DNA from 3 places in the Sutcliffiella cohnii genome. Region 2 is predicted to be linked to each of the others. Evidence: riboswitches for the same ligand, from Rfam matches in the RefSeq annotation. Region 2 holds a riboswitch; each other region holds the start of a gene.
What was found. Region 2 has a riboswitch for cobalamin ahead of BC6307_RS03740 (acyl-CoA thioesterase). Riboswitches for the same ligand answer to the same signal wherever they lie in the genome.

Region 1: it holds a riboswitch for cobalamin, as region 2 does, so the genes downstream of both, BC6307_RS13865 (DUF4430 domain-containing protein) here and BC6307_RS03740 (acyl-CoA thioesterase) in region 2, are expected to answer to the same signal.
Region 3: it holds a riboswitch for cobalamin, as region 2 does, so the genes downstream of both, BC6307_RS06710 (DUF4430 domain-containing protein) here and BC6307_RS03740 (acyl-CoA thioesterase) in region 2, are expected to answer to the same signal.

Annotation. Positions count from the first base shown of each region.
Region 1 covers NZ_CP018866.1:2,782,500-2,785,786, reverse strand. Annotated here, with positions in the region: gene BC6307_RS13870 (ATP-binding protein) at 1-1,187, shown strand, start outside; cobalamin riboswitch at 1,285-1,479, shown strand; gene BC6307_RS13865 (DUF4430 domain-containing protein) at 1,632-2,048, shown strand; gene BC6307_RS13860 (ECF transporter S component) at 2,048-2,563, shown strand; gene sigX (RNA polymerase sigma factor SigX) at 2,798-3,287, shown strand, end outside.
Region 2 covers NZ_CP018866.1:773,550-776,836, forward strand. Annotated here, with positions in the region: gene BC6307_RS03730 (glycine-rich domain-containing protein) at 1-588, shown strand, start outside; gene BC6307_RS03735 (GNAT family N-acetyltransferase) at 611-1,192, shown strand; cobalamin riboswitch at 1,229-1,405, shown strand; gene BC6307_RS03740 (acyl-CoA thioesterase) at 1,580-2,065, shown strand; gene BC6307_RS03745 (NUDIX domain-containing protein) at 2,454-2,894, shown strand; gene BC6307_RS03750 (S66 family peptidase) at 3,156-3,287, opposite strand, start outside.
Region 3 covers NZ_CP018866.1:1,406,033-1,409,319, forward strand. Annotated here, with positions in the region: gene BC6307_RS06700 (hypothetical protein) at 1-289, shown strand, start outside; gene BC6307_RS06705 (sensor histidine kinase) at 399-1,217, shown strand; cobalamin riboswitch at 1,377-1,562, shown strand; gene BC6307_RS06710 (DUF4430 domain-containing protein) at 1,800-3,287, shown strand, end outside.

The DNA.
Region 1 (3,287 bases), 2.0 Mb from region 2:
TATCAAGAGTAACCTCGCCATTAAGGAAAATGAGGGAGGCTGCTTTTGAAGTAGCGAGAGGTAAGTTTGACACGAAAGTTCCGATCTTAACGTATGATGAAATCGGTGAACTTGCGATGGCGTTTAATCAAATGGGAAGACAATTAAAGTTTAACTTAAATGCACTTAATCAAGAAAAAGAACATTTGGCAAACATATTAAGTAGTATGGCAGATGGAGTAATAACGCTAAATCGTGATGGGACAATATTAATAACGAATCCGCCTGCTGAACGTTTCTTGCAAGCATGGTTTTACCAAGAAGGTAGTGATACGCGGGAACAATTACCTCATGAAATAAAAGAGATGTTTCAACGGGTCGTCAACTTTGAAAGAGAGCAAAGTATGGAACTTACCTACCAGGGGAGAACTTGGGTAATCGTCATGAGTCCTTTATATAATAATACCCACGTGCGTGGTGCAGTAGCTGTCATTCGTGATATGACGGAAGAAAGACGTTTAGATAAATTAAGAGAAGGATTTATCGCTAACGTTTCTCACGAGTTACGTACGCCAATTTCAATGCTTCAAGGATATAGTGAAGCAATAGTGGATGATATTGCTGGTAGCGAAGAAGAAAAGAAAGAACTTGCCTCCGTTATTTATGATGAGTCACTTCGTATGGGGAGGTTAGTAAATGACCTACTTGATTTAGCTAGATTAGAGTCTGGACATAGCACCGTGAACAGGGAACAAGTTGAAGTGGAAGAGTTTTTTGATAAAATGATTCGAAAGTTTCATGGTCTTGCTAAAGAGAAAATGGTAGATCTTCATTCAGAAATAATTGGGGACACGCTAGTTGATTTTGATGTAGATAAAATGGAACAAGTTTTTACTAACTTAATTGATAATGCACTACGTCACACAGATTCAGGTGGTAGTATCACGATTCGAGTTGAGCTTGGAGAGCTTGGAATGAAAGTAGATGTACAAGATACTGGACAAGGCATACCAGAAGAAGATATACCATTTGTATTTGAACGCTTCTATAAAGCGGACAAGGCTAGAACTAGAGGTAGATCTGGAACAGGTTTAGGATTGTCGATTGTTAAAAATATAATAGAGTCACATAACGGCTCAATAGGTGTACATTCTAAACTAAATGAGGGAACGACATTTTCTCTCGTTATTCCACGAACTGTGCAATAATTTGTTAAGTTGTACCGAATAATCTTGTTTATTATGAAACAATTTTTCTTGTCATTTTATACTTCTTTGTGTAAGATGGTACTGTATTCATAAACTTAATAATTATAAGTAAATTGGTGTCACACTGTGGCTTAAAAGGGAATTTGGTGCGAATCCAAAACTGTCCCCGCAACTGTAAATGTGGACGAAATGAGGTAACCACTGTATGTATGGAATGAGAGTTCGTCATACGGGAAGGCTCAAAGTAGGAAGAAGCATAAGTCAGTAGACCTGCCAATGAACTTACAAGTTTCGAAGCTTCGGGGTATGAGTAGCTGAAACGACAATATGGTATTGAACCTGCTGCAGAAGGTGAATTCCTCATTGTTGTCGTTTTATAGCTCATCCTTTAAGGATGAGCTATTTATTTTTTTTCATAATATATAAAAGGATGGGAATTACGTGATGAAAAAAATTTGGATTAGTTTATTAGTTGCAATATCTCTTATTGTGACGGGGTGTGCAGCAGACAACACAAATAATACAAATAACAACGCAAATGCTGGAGTAGAACAAAATGAAGAAGTAAACAAAGTAACGATTAAATTAGTAAAAGATAACGGGGAAGAAGTAATAAGTGAAGAGGCATTGCAGTTTGAAGAAGGAGAAACACTGATGGATGTAATGCATGAGCACTTTGAATTAACAACAGACGATAGTGGTGCATTTATTGTAGGAATTAACGGTATTGAATCGGATTACGAGAATAATTACTTTTGGATTTATACAGCAAATAATGAAGAAGTCTTAGTTGGCGCAAACGAATATGTGTTAAAAGATGGCGATGTTATTGAATTTAACTATTCAAAGTATGAAGGCTAATGAGCACAAGAAAAATTGCTTTATTAGGCTTATTAATAGCGTTATGTGTAGTAGGTAGAATGGTGTTTTCCTCGGTTCCTAATGTACAGCCTGTTACAGCAATCATTATTATTTGCTGCCTTTTGATGGGGCCTCAAAACGGTATCATACTTGCTGCTGGAACAGCATTTGTTTCTAACTTATTTTTAGGTAGTGGTACTTGGACGTTACTTCAAATAATTGCGTGGTCCATAATTGGAGTACTTTCAGGTCTCATTGGGATGAAATTTAAGAAATTGCCCATATGGTTACTTGCAACGTACGCTGGATTTTGCGGCATGCTCTTTGGTTTGATCATGTCGCTAGAACGCCTGATTATAGGTAAATTGTTTTGGCCGTATTACTTAGCGGGATTACCGTTTGACTTTAATCATGCAATTGGAAATATCGTATTCTTTATAGTGTTATATCCTATTCTATCCCCGATCATAAAAAGAGAAGCTTCGTTTATGGTGCAATCGTATAATAAACAGTAGATATAATTAGAAATTAGTTATATAGTATATATAAAAAGAAGTCATATATTATGGCTTCTTTTTTAAATTTTTAAAAAGCCAAACTATTGCTCTTTTAAAATATCTTATTAAAGCCTTCTTAAGTTTTCCAAAAAGTACTAAAAAAAATCTAGTCATTCGTAATATTTTGTAATATATTTGTAATGTAACTTTGTACGAAAAGTTTCGACTAATGTATTGAACGGAGGGTTTAGAATGCATGCCGTTTTTCAAGAGCTCTATGAAAAATATCACCAAGACGTCTATCAATTTTTATTTTATATGGTGAAAAATAAAGAACAAGCGGAAGACCTCGTTCAAGAAGTTTATATAAAAGTTCTACGCTCATACGACCGATTTGAAGGGAAAAGTAGTGAAAAAACATGGCTATTTTCGATAGCTAAACATGTAGCTATTGATTCATTTCGAAAACAAAAGGGATGGAAAAACAAACTTCTTGAAACGTTTGATTGGAATAAGCAACAAGTGAAAGATGTTGCACCATTACCGGAAGAAGTAGCTGTGAAAAATGAACAGGTTCAATTGTTGTATCGTTGCTTAGATAAATGTAAGATGGATCACCGAATTGTTCTTATTCTCCGTTACATTCAAGCTCTCTCTATTCAAGAAACTGCGCAAGTGTTAGGTTGGTCTGAAAGTAAAGTAAAAACAACTCAGCACCGTGCGGTTAAAGCCTTAAAAGCCC
Region 2 (3,287 bases):
CAAACTTTTTCAGAAAAATTTAATGGCAGCATGTTACATCATAAACCAAATGTACAAGGTGGAGGGGACCCTGGTGAGCGTGCGTTCTTTGATTGGGTGTTCTCGCAATTGTTTGAAGTAACAACATATAGTTGGTCGACTTGGGGAGACTTCTTTAAGAACCCACTAAATCCAGCTCAAATTACCGAATTTAAATACAAGGATAAGGAATACTTGAAAAATAAATATTTCAAAATTACAGAGGAATCAAATCAGATAGTAGATTACTTAATAACTAGGTTAAAAGAACAATCCCATCAAGCAGATGAAATTCATAAACGAAACGAAAAAGGAGCATTCACGAAACAACAGCAATATGGTGATTTTTCGAATACCTCATTAATTATGGTGTTTTATTCTATCTATTATTATGACCAATATTGGTTAATGGCAAAGGCGTATTTATACTCATCTGCTTCGAATTCTAGTAGTGGATGTACAAGTGCTGTTTTTTGCGGATCTGCAACTAGTAGCGATAAAAATAGTGGTGGAGATAGTAGTTGCTCTAGCGGGGACGCAAGCTGTGGTGGCGGAGGATGTTCCTCATAAAATAATATAACGGAGAGAATTTATGTTAAAAATAGTTGGAGAAAAAATTATTCTTAGGTCGGTACAAAAAGAAGATATACAAACTCTTTGGAAATTAAGATATGGAGAAGAGGACCCAGAGTTTAAAAAATGGGATGCACCATACTTTCCATTAGTCCGAGTGGAATATGAAGATTTTTATAATCGGATGATAGGTCAGTTAGAATCGGGTTATGATTCCGAAATGATTATAGAAGTGGATGGTAAAATTATTGGCACCGTTGTTTACTATTGGGAGCACGAGCCTTCCCGATGGATGGAGGTAGGTATTATCATCTATCTTCCTGACTATTGGAATGGTGGATATGGAACGGAGGCTATTAAATTATGGGTCACTCATTTGTTTAAACAATTTCCTATACTAGTTAGATTAGGATATACTACATGGTCAGGAAACCATCGAATGGTGAGTGTTGGAAAAAAACTTGGAATGATAGAGGAAGCTAGAATTAGAAAAGCTCGTATTGTAAACGATGAGTACTATGATTCTGTGAAGCTCGGAGTACTTAGAGAAGAATGGCAAACATTACATGGTGAACGAGTTGGCAGAATAGTAACTTTGTAATAAACTACTAATAGAAATAAGTTTTTCAAATGAATAAAACATACCAATAATAATGGTGTCAATTAGACTTAATAGGGAATCTGGTCTAAAACCAGAACTGTACCCGCAACTGTAGGTGCCGACGAAATAAGAATAGCCACTGTCATTCGACGGGAAGGACTTAAAGTAGGTAGAAGCACGAGTCAGGAGACCTGCCATTATGATGAACGATCGTCTTCTTCGGGAGTTAGGAAGGTTGGATAATGGTGCGCAAATATTAGAAAATAGGGCTCTATTTGTCTAGTTTTATTTTCTTTGCCTTTAATCCATCCTCATATTAGAGTGATGGATTTTTTATTTTCCAACCACTTTCTTGTAGAAGCAAAAAACATAAAAGAGAGTGGGAGAATGATGGGAAAAATATCAACAAATGTATCTAGAACTGTACAAACGAAACTAGTTTTACCTCCAGATACGAATCATTTAGGAACAATTTTTGGAGGAGTTGTTTTATCGTATATTGATGAAATAGCTGCCATAGCAGCGATGAAACATAGTAACAAGGTGGTCGTAACAGCTTCGATTGATACAGTGAATTTTTTATCTTCAGCAAAAGTAGGAGATATATTAACGTTAGAAGCAGTGGTTATATCTACTGGAAGAACGTCAATGGAAGTGTATGTAAAAGTGGAGTGTCATCAGTTTGAAACAGGTGAAACAAAACTTACAACAACATCCCTTTTAACAATGGTTGCAATTGATAGCGAAGGTAAACCAGTCCCAGTTCCAGGCGTAATCCCTGAAACGGAAAAAGAAATCCAGTTACTGAAGGAAGCAACAATTAGAAGAGAAAAAAGGTTGTTAGAGAACAAGTGGTCAAATGAGAAAATATAGTAATGAAAAAACGTGGTTGCTGATCCGCTTTTTTAGTGAATCGTAATAGTATACATATCTTTTAGCATACAAATAACACCGAATGAACATCTTGACTATGATTAAATTTGTGTGAATTAGGGTGCTATTTTTTTGTGAAAGTTATTGTATGAACGAAAAGCTTCTTTCATCTTCTAAGTAATAGTTGTAAAATAAATATGAACTTGAAAATTGTAGCTAGGGTTCCGCTATCTAGTAGGTCTGTGACCGAGGGCTACATCTTTTACCATAACGTAAAAGGCACCTATTGACATAAAAGGTCCGAGGGGAAAGGTTCAGCGTATTTGCTTTTGCGTTGAAATCCTTATCCCCTCGGACCTTTTTTATTATTTTAAGGGAGGTTTATTAAATGAAAAGAATTGATGAATTAAAAGCAGGTGTAGCAGTTATTATTTTGAATGGGGAAAAACAAGTTTTGTTACAGAAAAGAGCTGATGTAAAGCTATGGGGTATTCCTTCAGGACATATAGAAATTGGAGAAACAGTTTCTGAAGCAGCTATTAGAGAAGTAAAAGAGGAAACTAACTTAGATATAAAAATAAAAAAACTTATTGGTGTGTACTCTGAGCCTAATTCACAGGTGTTTGCATATCCAAATGGTAAAGTAGTACATTTTATAACAACTTGTTTTCTTGCTGAAATTACAGGCGGAGAACTTAGACGTAATTCTGATGAATCACTTGAAATAAAATTTTTCAGTCCAGATAATTTACCGCAAGATTTATTGAAAATGCATCCCCGATGGTTAAAGGATGCTCTTTCTAATAGGGAAATGGCGTTCATTCGTTAATTAATAGAGATCTATACTAACTGCTAATAAAAATTTTAAACCCTTATTAGGATAACAAACTTAAAAGTCCTAAAAGTCAGTCTCAACTGGACTTTTAGGACAGCACCATTTAGTCTGCTAAATGTTTTTCTAACTAGTTGTTATTTAAGCTACGACATCGTAAGTTATTTCGGCTTTCTCCACGGTATAAAAATACTTAGCTAATACACTCCACCCTTTAGAACTCTTTGATAAATAAAATCCCGATGTTGATAAATTATATTATATAAACTTTTGTATAATCGTTCCTTTTCCTTCTTTAACTTCTACTTCCGCCATCGCTCCATTAATTAACGTTACTTGAGGAGGAACATGCCCGCAATCTATGTCATACACAACCGGTACTTCCAGTTC
Region 3 (3,287 bases), 630 kb from region 2:
TTTAACCCATGTGTTAAAAGTGATGAAAGTTCGAGACGTTTATATCTTTATCCTACTATTATTTATATATGGATTCTCTAGTAATCTTGTCCGGATGTTGTTCCGTCCGTTTCAAGGCTTGAGCGATGTCTATAAATATATGCCTAATACGTTATTTAACGATAACCTTGGAAACTATATAGTGGAAGCAGTCCCATTCAGTTACGAATATTGGGTGATCGGCATCGGAATTTCACTGTTTGTTTTATTCATCGGAGCAAATAGATTCGCTAAACAAAACATCGATTGATTAGAAGGGATGAATGAAAGTGAATAGCTGGTTGATTATCATAATCTTAGGTTTCCTGCTGATGGTTTCCGTCTCCAAGCTTCTACTGTTCCATTGGGATATTAGAAGGATGACAAAACAATTAGAGGAAATCAGTGAAAATTTCGGGACAAATGAATTAGTTCGTACAAATACTCATAATAAAAACTTGAGTAGATTTGCGACGAAAATCAACCAGCTCATTCAATTATACAAACAGAACCAACAGTCTGTCGAAAGAAGAGAAATGGAACTAAAGCAAGAAATCACCAATATCTCCCATGATTTACGAACTCCTTTAACATCGATCAAAGGATTTTCAGAGCTTTTAACAGATCCGTCTATTTCAGAAGGGGAAAAGAAAGAATTCCTAGAGATTATCCAGAAGAAAATCGATAATCTCACGATGATTGTAGATTTATTTTATGAACTATCACAACTTGATTCCTCTGACAAGAAATTGACGATGGAGAAACAGTCTCTAGATCAAATTGTTGTAGAATCAATGCTAATGTTCTATGAAGATTTTGAGAAAGAGCAATTACAGGTACAATTGGTTGAGGAGAGTGTACCTCCTATTCTTGCTGACAACAAAGCAACCGTTCGGATTGTAACGAACATCATTCAAAATGCTTTAACTTATGCCAAAAGCTATTTAAAAATAAGTTTTGTTGAGGAAGAGGAATACATTAGGTTAAGGGCAGTAAATGATGTGGAGAAGATTGATGCTGCGAAACTCCAACAGATTTTTAATCGAACTTATAGGCTGGATTCTAGTCGTACGGGTACACATCTTGGATTGGGGCTTCATATTGTTCAGCAACTTGTTAATAAACAGGGTGGAAAAGCAGTAGCTAATGTACGTGATAATGAATTTATTATGGAAGTGTCGTTTCGGAAGTGGGATTAGGAGTGAACGAGAGGGTAGGATCATTGTTCACACATTTTTAAAAGCGATGTCAAAAAAGTGTGGAACGTTTTCCTGTCCCTTTGTTCACCATTCATCCGTTAGCAAATTATGGTTGTTTAATAATTTGTTTAAATCTATAATAGGTTTGTAGTACAAAAATTGAATAGAAACTTTTATGGTGCTTTTTTAGAAAGCTTAATTGGGAAGTTCGGTTAAAATCCGACGCGGTCCCGCCACTGTAACGCGGAGCAACTTATCGTATCCACTGATTTTTATGAAAATTGGGAAGGGGATAAGCTTGTGGTGAAGCGAAGCCAGGAGACCAGCCATTCAAGTACTCTAGTAATCTCACGAGGATGGGAAGGAGAAGATATGATCTTGTATGACTATTTACATATGACACAGATGTGTCTTATTTGTGTAAAACATCTTCCCTTCAACAAAAAGAAGGGAAGGTGTTTTTTTATTGTTTAAAAAGCTGAATACCAACTAGATCCCACTACATAGTAATTCGTCACATCAATAATTATCACCACACCAACGTCAGGAGAAGAAAAAATCTTTAAATAGGGAGAGAGAAGCTTGTTACATTCATTTTTCAAAAAAAGTATAGCAACGATACTTAGCATTCTACTAATCTTTTCGTTATTTCATCCTATTGCTGCAACCGCTAGTGAAAAGGACACCATTAACATTTCCGTTCGAATTGAGAGTTGGGACAAAACAGTAGCGCCTTTAACTACTATTGAACTGGCCCCTTACGATATAACAAGAACGGTCGGAAACAATAAAGTTGGTAATTGGCATCTTACGAATGACCAACCTTTAGCCATTCATGCCATCATTAAAGCGCTTGAACTACAAGGTCTAGACGTAACCAAAAAATCTGTTATTGACGTTGGCTATCAAGGTAACTATATCGCTGGTGTGAATAATGTATATGAATTTGATTACGGTTTTACATCAGGCTGGATGTATAAAGTAAATGGTGTTTCTCCTTCTGTTGGAGTAGGAACTTACGAACTATCTAACAACGATATCGTAGAGTTATATTATATCGGGGATATGATGAATCATCATTTCGGAAAAATTGCTGCTTCTGCTACGGAAGTAAAAGAAGGGGATGAAGTTACTTTTACGGTGACAGGAGAGCCAGCTAACTGGGGAACTCCACCACCTGATGAAGCGATAGCAGATGCAACCATTTTAATTAATGGAGAAAAAAGTGAATTTAAGACAGATCAAAATGGAAGGGCTTCCATTCCGTTAACGAATGTAGGTACGTATTGGGTTACAGCAGAAAAGTTTGGAGCAAATTCCTATAATATGATTCGCCCGACGCCTATTAAAGTAGTCGTAACAGAAAAACTACCTTTGGTCCAAGCAATTGATCCAGTGGAATCAGTGGAAGTACCGTTTGGGACGAGTAAGGAAGATGCACTCCTTCATTTAACACCAACTACGAATCTAACAGATAGTAAAGGCAATAAGCACGAAGTCCAACTTTCGTGGTCTATTGATGGATTTAACTCAACTCAATCAGGAGAATATACGGCAACCGGGACTTTTTCTTTACCGGCAAACATAGAGCAAGGAAGTGTAGCTTTACTCGTCACAACTGTTGTAAAAGTGGCAGAACAAGCAACACCACCAGCCCCACAACGTGAATTGCCAGAAATAAGTACGTGGGCAACGCAAATTTCCAAGTGGATACTAAAAAATACAGACTTTTCACAGCATGACAACTTTAATGACTGGGACGCAATTGCTTTAGCGAGAAGTGGGCATTCCGTTCCAGAGCAATATTACGGGACATTAGTTGATTACGTAACAGAAAGAGAAGGGAACTTCCGTTTAGTTACCGATTACGAAAGAATGGCCATCGCGGTTGCTGCCATTGGAAAAGACCCTACAGATGTAGCTGGGTATAATTTTATTGAAAAAATATATAATCACGAGCGACTGACGAACCAAGGTACGAACGGTGTAACATATGCCTTGATTGCGCTAGATACATTCTCATATGAAATACCAGAGGACGCGCTTTGGAATCGTGATAGTTTAGTAGAT